One region of the Paenibacillus sp. Y859 genome, then DNA from elsewhere that is predicted to be linked to it. Evidence: riboswitches for the same ligand, from Rfam matches in the RefSeq annotation. Region 1 holds a riboswitch; the other holds the start of a gene.
The links. Region 1 has a riboswitch for preQ1 ahead of queC (7-cyano-7-deazaguanine synthase QueC). Riboswitches for the same ligand answer to the same signal wherever they lie in the genome.
Positions count from the first base shown of each region.

Region 1 (5,290 bases):
TAAAGTAATATATAAAGATTGAACCGGTTTAGAATACGCCAACTTTATACCCGTGGCATCTCGAATACTTCCGCGTGCCGGGGCGATAGGCACATTCTTCACATCTCTACTTGTTTCTTCCCCTTTTAACGTAGGTCCTTCCACAAATTGTAATATAGCTAGCCGTATAATAATGACGCAAAATATAAGAAATGTGCTGAAGAAAAACAAATTAATCCTCAAGTTAAAACTATTCTTATGTTTGGGCGATTCTTCCTGTACCCGATCCGGCACGTAATCACTCACCGGCTCACCCTCCTTTAACTTTAGCCTACTTAAAAGTTGTTCAATTTTACGAAAAATGTCTTTCTTATTCTAACATAAATCAAAGCCACCTTCACCTTTACCACGTTCTTCATCTCAGGTTATATATATGCCGAATCAAACATAATGTATTTTCTTCTAACTTATATTAATATAGATGTAGATGAAGTAGATTATTGTCGAACATTGGCTATTATAGTTCATAGTTCGTATACATTACATCAGGTGGTGATTAATATGAAGTTACGAATTCTCCTTGGTAAATTCAGTATAACTACAGTTATTATCCTTGTCCTATGTATTTCGATCACTCTTCTACCACAAAAGACATATGCGAATTACTTCACAGATTTTTATGAAGGATTAGAAATATTCTCCGGGCTTCCAGCCCAAATGAATGAGCTAAAGAAAAACTATGAGCAGACTTATAGTGATCTAAACGATGCCCGAGCAAATATTAAAGCCTATGAACAACAAACAGCACAACTGATAGAACAGAATCGACAACTCACAGAGACGGTTCAACTATTGAATGATTCAGAGATAGCACGTCAGAATCGCTACTCTCAAATAAAAAATATCGTTATTTGGGCAATAGCTCTAGCGGCAGGATATTTCATTCTTACACGTACGACTCGCTTCGTGATGAGGCGCTCAAATAAGTGATAGGTCTATTTAACTTCTGCATAGGAGGTTCACCCCATGGATATACGAATAGATAATCCCAGTAATGCCCCCATTGGACAAGCAGTCACCTTTTCTCTTGCAGAAGGAGATCTCATTCATATACTTCATCCCGAACAGATCGTTTCCTATCGAGGACCATCTAACGGGCGCAGCGATCGTTTCATGAATGTGAAACGTATGTACCGCAAGGGGAAGTTGATCCAATCAGACATGAGCGGTCCTTCTCAATTTGTGGCAGCGCTACCTCCTGGCTTTGCAATGAAATCAGTGGAAATCCATAATGGTAGTGATCTCCTTTATGATTTTCGCAATCTGTTCTTCTATAGTGATGGCATTACTATGCAGACACGGCTGTTGCAAATCAAGAATATGCTCGTCACTCGTGATGTCATAAAAGTGAAGTTCTCTGGAACAGGAACCCTCGGCCTACTTACTCAAGGACCTGTGTGCCAAACTGAGCTACACCCTACAGAACCTGTCTATATCGATGCTGGAAGTCTGGTCGCCTATCCTGAGAATGCCAAGCTTGAGTTAACCGTATATGGAAACACACTCGCCAGCCAGCACATGAGCTATCACTGGAAGATGACTGGACTAGGGTCCGTTCTTTTCCAGGCTGGTCGTCAAAACCATCGCTTGGAAAAAGAGTGGGCTAATGATGGTTTCATCAAGCGTGTACTTAGAGAAGTCATCCCATTTGGAGGGATTTTCATTAAATAGTAGATCGTCAGATAAACATTGGGATAAGTTAATAACGTGATTATTTACTGCTTCCATGTTATAATGATGCCGTTCTAAGTTCACCGCTCTATAAGTTAGAATAACTGAAGATAATCCATGCTAATCCGTATGGAAGAGGTTCGCGAACTCCCTCTATAAAAAACTATTTACCTTATTCGATGTAATGAGGCTTTTTTCGAGTTGGATACAGTTCATGAATCTCCTATTCTTCTATGAAATTTAAAGAAGATTGCGAGGTTTTTTGTGATGATTAACGACAAAGCGGTCGTCGTATTCAGCGGCGGCCAAGACAGTACTACATGCTTATTTTGGGCCAAGAAAAATTATAGTGAGGTAGAAACCATTACCTTCGACTATGGTCAACGTCATAAATTAGAGATTGAGTGCGCAGCAAGCATTGCAGCTGATCTGGGTGTCAAACAGACCGTACTTGATATGAGTCTGCTGAGTCAACTTGCTCCGAACGCACTAACTCGTCACGATATTGATATCACTCACGAAGATGGCCAGCTTCCTAACACCACCGTGGATGGACGTAACTTGCTATTTCTAAGTTTCGCAGCGATCGTTGCAAAGCAGATTGGTGCAAGACATTTAATTACAGGTGTGTGCGAAACAGATTTCAGTGGGTATCCTGACTGCAGAGACGTGTTCATCAAATCTCTCAATGTCACTCTTAATCTATCTATGGATTATAATTTCGTAGTTCATACTCCACTCATGTGGTTGAACAAAGCAGAAACATGGCAAATGTCTGATGAATTAGGTGCATTCGACTATATTCGGAATCGTACATTAACTTGTTATAACGGTATCATTGGTGATGGCTGCGGAGAATGTCCAGCATGCATGCTTCGAAAGGCAGGCCTTGATCAGTATTTAGTTGCACGCAACGATTCTGCATCACTCAAGGGTGGTGCTGAAGGATGACTCGTACACCAGGGGAATTCCGCATCGTAGATGCTCTTCAGCACTTCGAAAGGGATATTCAACGTGATGAACTCAGATACCACAGCAAAAGAGTACTCGTCAGTAAGGAATTCACTTTCGACGCCTCTCATCACCTACATGCCTATGAAGGGAAATGTAAAAATCTACACGGTCATACGTACAAAGCCGTCTATGGAATTAGTGGTATACCTAATGATATAGGATTAACGATTGATTTCGGAGAAATCAAAGAAATTTGGAAAGATCGTATCGAGCCCTTTCTTGACCATCGTTATCTGAATGAAACTTTACCAAAAATGAATACTACCGCTGAGAATATGGTCGTCTGGTTGTTCGAGCAAATGGAAGATGCCTTGCACAACTCCGATCATTTCAATAAACCGAACGATATAAATCACTCTAGAAAGATCCGTACAGAATTTGTACGACTTTATGAAACTCCTACAAGCTTTGCCGAAGCAAGACGGGAGTGGATGATTGGGTGAGTAACGCTACGATAAATCGCCCCATTCCCGTTCTTGAAATATTCGGACCTACCGTCCAGGGCGAAGGGATGGTCATCGGGAGAAAAACGATGTTCATTCGTATGGCTGGCTGTGACTATCGTTGCTCATGGTGTGACTCAAGCTTTACTTGGGACGGTAGTGGAAAGGAACACATCAGGCTTCTTACGCCTGAACTGATCTGGGATGAACTCACCCAAGTTGGTGGAGACCGCTTCTCACATGTGACTCTCTCCGGTGGTAATCCCGCCTTACTTCCGCAACTTGGCAGATTAATTGAGTTGTTACACCAGCGGAACATAACAATTGCAGTCGAAACACAAGGCTCCAAATGGCAAGATTGGCTCACTACCGTTGATGAAGTAACATTGTCCCCTAAGCCTCCAAGTTCTGGCATGAGTACAGAATGGGAAGCATTAGATGTTATTATAGATAACTTGAATTCTCGACCTTCAGCTTATTCCCATAGTCTAAAAGTGGTTGTTTTTAACGAGGATGATCTGGAATATGCTGTTAAGGTTCATCTTCGCTATCCGGATGCTACTATGTATCTACAAGTGGGGAACGAAGATGTCCACACAATGGACTCTGCTCAACTCACGACTACTCTATTACAGCGATATGAATGGCTTATTGATAAAGTAATGGATTCCTCCATTCTTAATGATGTGCGGGTATTGCCTCAGCTTCATACGTTAGTATGGGGGAACAAACGCGGCGTTTAATAAACAATAAAGGGGTATCATATATTATGTCAGGAAGACAACCTAATGAAATGGAAGACATTACGTTACTCGGAAATCAAGGGACGAAATATGTTACAGAGTATGATCCCTCCATTCTCGAAAGCTTTGATAACAAGCATCCTTACCGAGATTACTTCGTTAAATTTAACTGTCCGGAATTTACAAGCTTATGTCCTATTACCGGGCAACCAGATTTCGCTACAATCTATATTAGTTATATCCCTCATATTAAAATGGTAGAAAGTAAATCTCTTAAGCTATACCTATTCAGCTTCCGTAATCATGGAGATTTCCATGAAGACTGCATGAATATTATTATGAATGATCTTATTGCATTGATGGATCCCAAGTATATTGAAGTATGGGGGAAATTCACGCCACGCGGTGGAATATCCATTGATCCCTACTGTAATTACGGACGTCCAGGAACGAAATATGAGGAAATGGCACAACATCGTCTCATGAATCACGACATGTATCCAGAGAAAATAGATAATAGATAATCCTCCAGAAAAAAAGGGGCTATCTCATAAGTGACCTTTAATGGCTTATGAGATAGCCCCTTCGTATATCATAATTTCCACGCTATGCGTTATCCCCCTTATGAGCCCACTGGGAAACCAATGACGACCTCTGTTCCGATCCCTTTTTCACTTGTAAACATAATATTTCCCTCCATTGCTTCAATGATCCTGAACGTCACCATTAGACCAAGGCCAGTTCCTCTAGTCTTATTAGAGTAGTAAGGTTCTCCCAAACGCTTAATTTCATCAGCTTCCATTCCTTCTCCATTATCATAGATATGGATAACAACTTGTCCTGTATCTTGATATGCCCATATTCTAACAACTCCGTCTTCACCCAAAGCCTCAATACTATTCTTAATCATATTAATGAACGCTTGCTTGAATTTAGATACATTTCCGCGAATCATCAATCCAGATGGAATATCAATCTGAATACGCCCACCTTGGTAGTTGGCCAAAGGTAAAAGTATGCTTTCTATATGTTTAAACTCAACAAAAATATCTAGCAGAGTAACCTGTTCAATTTCAGGCTTAGCAAATGTTAAAAAGTCTGTAATAATGCTGGATGCTCTATCTAATTCCTCAATAGCAAGCTTTAAATAATCTCTCTCTTTATCCTTAGATTTCTCCTCCAACAATTGAAGAAACCCCCTTGTGACTTGCAGTGGATTTCTTACTTCATGCGCTACAGAAGCTGCTAGTTCACTAATAATATCCATCTTCTCAGAGCGCTGTAGTTCATTATTAAACCGTTCGAGTTCCTTAGAATACTCAATAACTCGACGATGATTTAACGCTAATTTCCTTCCAAGCACTACAATGAGTGAGATCA
Region 1 is NZ_JBXCIZ010000003.1:290,298-295,587, reverse strand. Features, by position in the region: gene AC1TO8_RS10390 (peptidoglycan D,D-transpeptidase FtsI family protein) at 1-285, opposite strand, end outside; gene AC1TO8_RS10385 (hypothetical protein) at 541-969, shown strand; gene AC1TO8_RS10380 (AIM24 family protein) at 1,006-1,710, shown strand; PreQ1 riboswitch class I at 1,840-1,883, shown strand; gene queC (7-cyano-7-deazaguanine synthase QueC) at 1,978-2,661, shown strand; gene queD (6-carboxytetrahydropterin synthase QueD) at 2,658-3,167, shown strand; gene queE (7-carboxy-7-deazaguanine synthase QueE) at 3,164-3,910, shown strand; gene queF (preQ(1) synthase) at 3,937-4,434, shown strand; gene AC1TO8_RS10355 (ATP-binding protein) at 4,533-5,290, opposite strand, start outside.

Region 2 (5,290 bases), 130 kb from region 1:
CTTTTTGAGATATACAAGCGGGTTGAATCTGAATAGCGTGATCAATATTAAATGAATAATAAACATAACGATCAAAGCTACATATGATGCGATTACGAAGTTAATTAGCTTTAATATTTCTTCAACATGAGTCGTAGCGATAGTTTTGGTGATCAACGCCAATATACCGTACGGAGTCAATCTCAACACAAGGGTAACCATTCGCATAACAACAGCATACACCGCATCGATCAAATCGCGGAAGACTTGTGCCTGCTTAGGCTTCTTACGATCTATTCCAAGAACTGCTACACCGATAAAGGCAGAGAATATAACGACAGCAAGTGTAGAAGAACTACGGGATCCCGTCATATCTGCAAATGGATTCTTCGGAATAAATTCAAGCATTTGCTGCGGAATAGATTTATCTTCAACAACACCAAGTCTATCCTCTAATTTCAAACCCTGTGCCTGTTCTCTGTCACCGCTCTGAATATCAATCGTCTTTAAATCAAAGCTCAGCGTGGTGATAATACCTACAGATGCCGCAATCGCAGTCGTAATTAGAAGAACTGCAATAATAGAAAAACTCATCTTCCCAAGGTTCTTAACACCGTTCAAATTCATGATAGCAGAAATGATTGATACCATAATTAGCGGGATCACGATCATTTGAAGCAAACTCACATAACCATAACCTACCAAGTTAAACCATTCCGTGGACTTCCCTATAACATCGGAATCTGGTTTAAAGAACAATTGTAGAATAACTCCAAATATAATTCCCAACCCTAAACCTGTAAACACTCGCTTCGTGAAGGAAATATGTTTCTTTTGCATCCATACGAGTAACCCGATCAGTAACAGCATGACTACAATGTTAATAATAATCCATAGCATTTCCATTAAATACTCCCCCAAAAAATTAAAATATATCGCTAAACAAATAAGTCACAGTATTAATATTTTTTATCATAACATATAGCTGAGTATTTTGATAGGATTAGTTTAATATCAAAATAACAGTTATTTACACACTACTTAAAGGGTTAATTATTATTTTATTCTTTATCCTAATAAGTCATACCCTATAAATAGCGTCCATTTAATCTTCATCTTTAAATTTAAAAGAACGAGCTATATATAGAAATGGCGTTCCGGCAGCTATGAGTACAAATTTAATAATATAGGTGGTGAAGAGAATTTCCAGCCACACTTCCCAACTATATTTCGGTATGGAGAAGGCAATGGAGCAGAATATCAATGTATCTACAAAAGAACTGATCATCGCACTTCCGTTGTTACGAATCCAGAACTGTTCAGGTTTGGGATAAAATTTGCGAATCCAACTGTATAGCCTTACATCGAGGAATTGGCTTACGAAGTATGCTGTAAGACTTCCTAGCGCCAATCTTGGCATGAGTCCGAAAATAGCCTCCAGTGGAGCTTGAGCGAAATCTCCCTCTTGCGGAGTAAAGATGAGCGCCATTTGCATAATAACTGTTGTCATCAACAGAGTGAAGAAACCGAACCACACTGCCTTTCGGGCTTCCTCATGACCATACCTTTCATTTAAAAGATCACTGGTCATATATAAACTTATATACATCGTGTTGCCCAGAGTCATAACAATTCCGAACATATCAATAGTTTTAGTAACTTGAATATTGGCAATTACCGTAGCTACACCAATCCAAGCATAAAGTCCCTTTTTGCCGAAAAGGCGATAGCACAGTAAAAAGAGCGAAAAATTTACTACAACATAAAAAATACCCCAACTTAAATTAAACATAGTTATCCCCCTAGTTTTGTTACGCGGGATAGTTACGAACCGCGGCTCCAAACGTCTTAGACGTTCAAAACACGGTTTACTTTATCACAGAAGACTGCCATTGCCAAGCCTGAAAATGAAATAAATGAATGAATAAATTCACTAATTCGCGAAATTTACTGAAAATTTCCAAAATTGTTGAAAATAACGCTATTCAATTCTCTGTTCTTTCTGTAAAATCAATAGCAACCATAGACACAATATGTAAAGGGGACGTTTCACTATGTTTGGGATTAGAAATTCTATCAGTCGTAAGTTCATGTCCGTTGTTACTATCGTATTATTCATTATTTCTTTACTATTCAGTATTAGCTTCTATCTTGTTCTAATGAATATATTTAATCATTATGTATTACCTGAGGTTGAGAACAATCTTAAGATTAGTTCCAATGATACATACAAACACTTAAATACTTCTCAGGTATTGCAAACGCAGACGGGAAATGAAGGATCTCAAACCGCACTTTCCTATTACTTCGATGAGAAAATGAACCATTTTAGCTTACATAATATTTATCTCGCTAATGTAAAGGATCATGAAGTAGTCGTCCTAGCTACAAACAGTATATCAAGCCTAGAAGTAAATCAATCAATTCCATTCCTGGAAGAAATGCAAGCCGCAGTCGACAATAAGACCGCTACTACCGAAGTATATACTAACGAATATGGAACATTCAAAACTGACTTTATAGCTATTCCTGGGAGTACAATGATTCTGGCAGTTAGCTTAGATGCGAGCTTTATCTTGGAGGAGACTCAGTTTATTATCTGGATCTGTATAGGGATAACTCTTCTTGGAATGACAGTGGGTCTAAGTATTGCTTATTTCACTAGCCGGCGTATTATCCGACCTATCATTCAGTTAGCCGCACATAGTAACCGTCTCGCACAAGGTAATCTACAGCAAGATATTATCGTTACTGGACATGACGAGGTCGCCCAACTTGCTAGCAGTTTCCAACAAATGACCCATAATCTAAAAGAAATGATCGGACATGTCCAACTAACCTCTCATGAAGTATTAGCTGGATCTAATGATTTATTAAACCTTACAGAAACTATGAAAATGATGGTCGAACGCTCCAACTCAGTCCTTCAAGAGATTGACAAGGGTAGTGAAAGCATTGCCTCAACTTCCAAAGAAAATGCCATCGCAATGGAAGAGATCACCCAAGGAATCATGCACATTGCTAATTCCTCCGGTGATGTATCCGATCAAGTAGCTGCAGCAACTAATGAAGCAGTTAGTGGTAATTTACTAGCACAACGTGCTATAGAGCAGATGCAACGGGTAGAACAGATCTCTGTAGATTCTCTAGAATCCTTTCGTTCTATGAATGAACGTTCACAAGTGATTGGAGAAGTGGTCACCTCGATCTCCGAGATTACGAAGCAAATACAAATGCTCTCGCTTAATGCATCTATCGAGGCTGCTCGTGCTGGCGAGCATGGAAGGGGATTCGCAGTTGTAGCAGGCGAGGTTCGTAAATTATCTGAGCAATCTCGCATTGCAACTCAAGATATTGGGGAACATCTATTAACGATCCAAAAAGATACTGAAGCTTCGGTTGCTACGATGGACCATGTCCATCAAGAAGTCCGTTCAGGTAAAGAATTAGTACAAAATGCTGGGAAAGCCTTCAATCAGTTAGATATTCTCATTCACAACGTTAATCAGAGCATACAAGCCGTATCCGCAACAACACAACAAGTATCAGCAGGCACGGAGGAAGTCAGCGCATCTGTCGAAGAGACGGCATTAATCACATCAAGATCTCGAATAAGTATGAGTGAAATTGCAACTACAAGTGAGCAACAATTGAATGAAATGGAGCAGCATCGTTCGACCGTTACTACTCTCCATGAGTATGCCGTTCAGCTACAAGAGGCTATCCAACAATTCAAAATATAATTGCCCATCCATCACATTAACTTTCTCACAAAAGACGCCGTCAGGCGTCTTTTGTCTGACTAACACCCATAATGTCGTAAATCTGATTCATATCGATATGGTTGCGGACCACCTCAGCGATTCGATCGAATTCCTGTTCCTTGAGCGTACTAGAAGTAAACGTCTGACCCAAAGGTCCCAAGCCTTTATTGACACGAATACCATCCAGCCAGGACCTGCGGAATGTATCGTTATGAAATACACCATGAACCACAATCTGTGAGAACATATCTTTCATTGGCTTGATAAGGATAGGATTCATATCCGTCGTAGCTTTAATACTACAGGCTTCAGCTTGAACTCCTTGCGCACGACCGATTTCTTTCCCATCCTCCGTTACGTAAGAGTTCAGAGCCATATTTTGCGACTTATAAGGGGCTGTCCGATATCCATCCTGTGTAAAAATACGACATAAAGCAGTGGTAACGACACTCTTACCTACATCTGAAGCCGTCCCCTGCAGCATCAGCACTTGTCCAAAAGCACCCTTACTCCAATCGCGAGTTTCAGATTTCACCATATTCATTCTTGCCCCTCTCACATCAGATTGTGCAACAGCACTAGCATCAGCAACGCTACGACTTCAAGAAATTCATTAAGAGCGCCATAAGTATCCCCAGTTAATCCACCTAGCGTAGCATTCAGCTTCCGTGCTAACCACATTCCAGCGATCCAAGCCGCTAGAGGAAGCATAATGAATCCAACCCATGCTGTAGTCCATGATTGGCTGTCCAAATGAAATATTGGAGCAATCGATACAGCAACTCCGGATAACATAATCGCCATTAGCAACGTCACGTATGTCTGTCCTTTATTCAACCCATTCAATTGTCCAGCCATGCCATCCTTGCCACGAGCCGTAGGCCATGAAGATATAGCATGAACTATGAACCATCGACTCCAAATCAAAGGCAGTAGAAGAAGACCTGAGTAATCAAGTCCGTCCACTAATAGTGAATAGATTAATGAGAGTTTAAGCAGCAGAAGCAGAACGCATGCTATCACACCCATCGCACCCACACGGCTATCCTTCATAATCTCCAGTATTTGTTCACGAGAACGATAACTTAATACACCATCTGCTGTATCCATCCAGCCATCCAAATGAAGTCCACCTGTAAGACCGACCCATAATATAAGGGTTAGCACGGCAGCAGGTAATGGAGGAAGCAAATAGGCGAATCCGGCTGCTCCTGCCCACACAACCAATCCAATAACAGTACCTACGAGCGGGTAGAACTTCACACTTTGACGAAATAGTGTAGGTGAATAATCCAGATTAGCTTTCACAGGAAAGCGTGATAGAAATTGAAAAGCGGCCGCAGCCGCTTGTCCCAAATTGGTCATAGTTTATACTCCCTGCTCTTTAGCTCAATAGAAATCCCTGCCGTAACCAGAAACACTTGAGCACAGTTTCTTGATACTGCCTGATTCATGATGCCTGCTAAATCACGAAATATTCTTCCTAATGGATATTCAGGTACAATCCCACTTCCAACCTCATTCGTTACTACAATCAAATGACCTGG
Region 2 is NZ_JBXCIZ010000003.1:155,747-161,036, reverse strand. Features, by position in the region: gene AC1TO8_RS09725 (L-cystine transporter) at 1-885, opposite strand, end outside; gene AC1TO8_RS09720 (queuosine precursor transporter) at 1,085-1,771, opposite strand; PreQ1 riboswitch class I at 1,776-1,820, opposite strand; gene AC1TO8_RS09715 (methyl-accepting chemotaxis protein) at 2,034-3,722, shown strand; gene AC1TO8_RS09710 (nucleotide-binding protein) at 3,763-4,227, opposite strand; gene cobS (adenosylcobinamide-GDP ribazoletransferase) at 4,299-5,108, opposite strand; gene cobU (bifunctional adenosylcobinamide kinase/adenosylcobinamide-phosphate guanylyltransferase) at 5,105-5,290, opposite strand, start outside.
Region 2: another riboswitch for preQ1. It lies ahead of AC1TO8_RS09720 (queuosine precursor transporter); the one in region 1 lies ahead of queC (7-cyano-7-deazaguanine synthase QueC).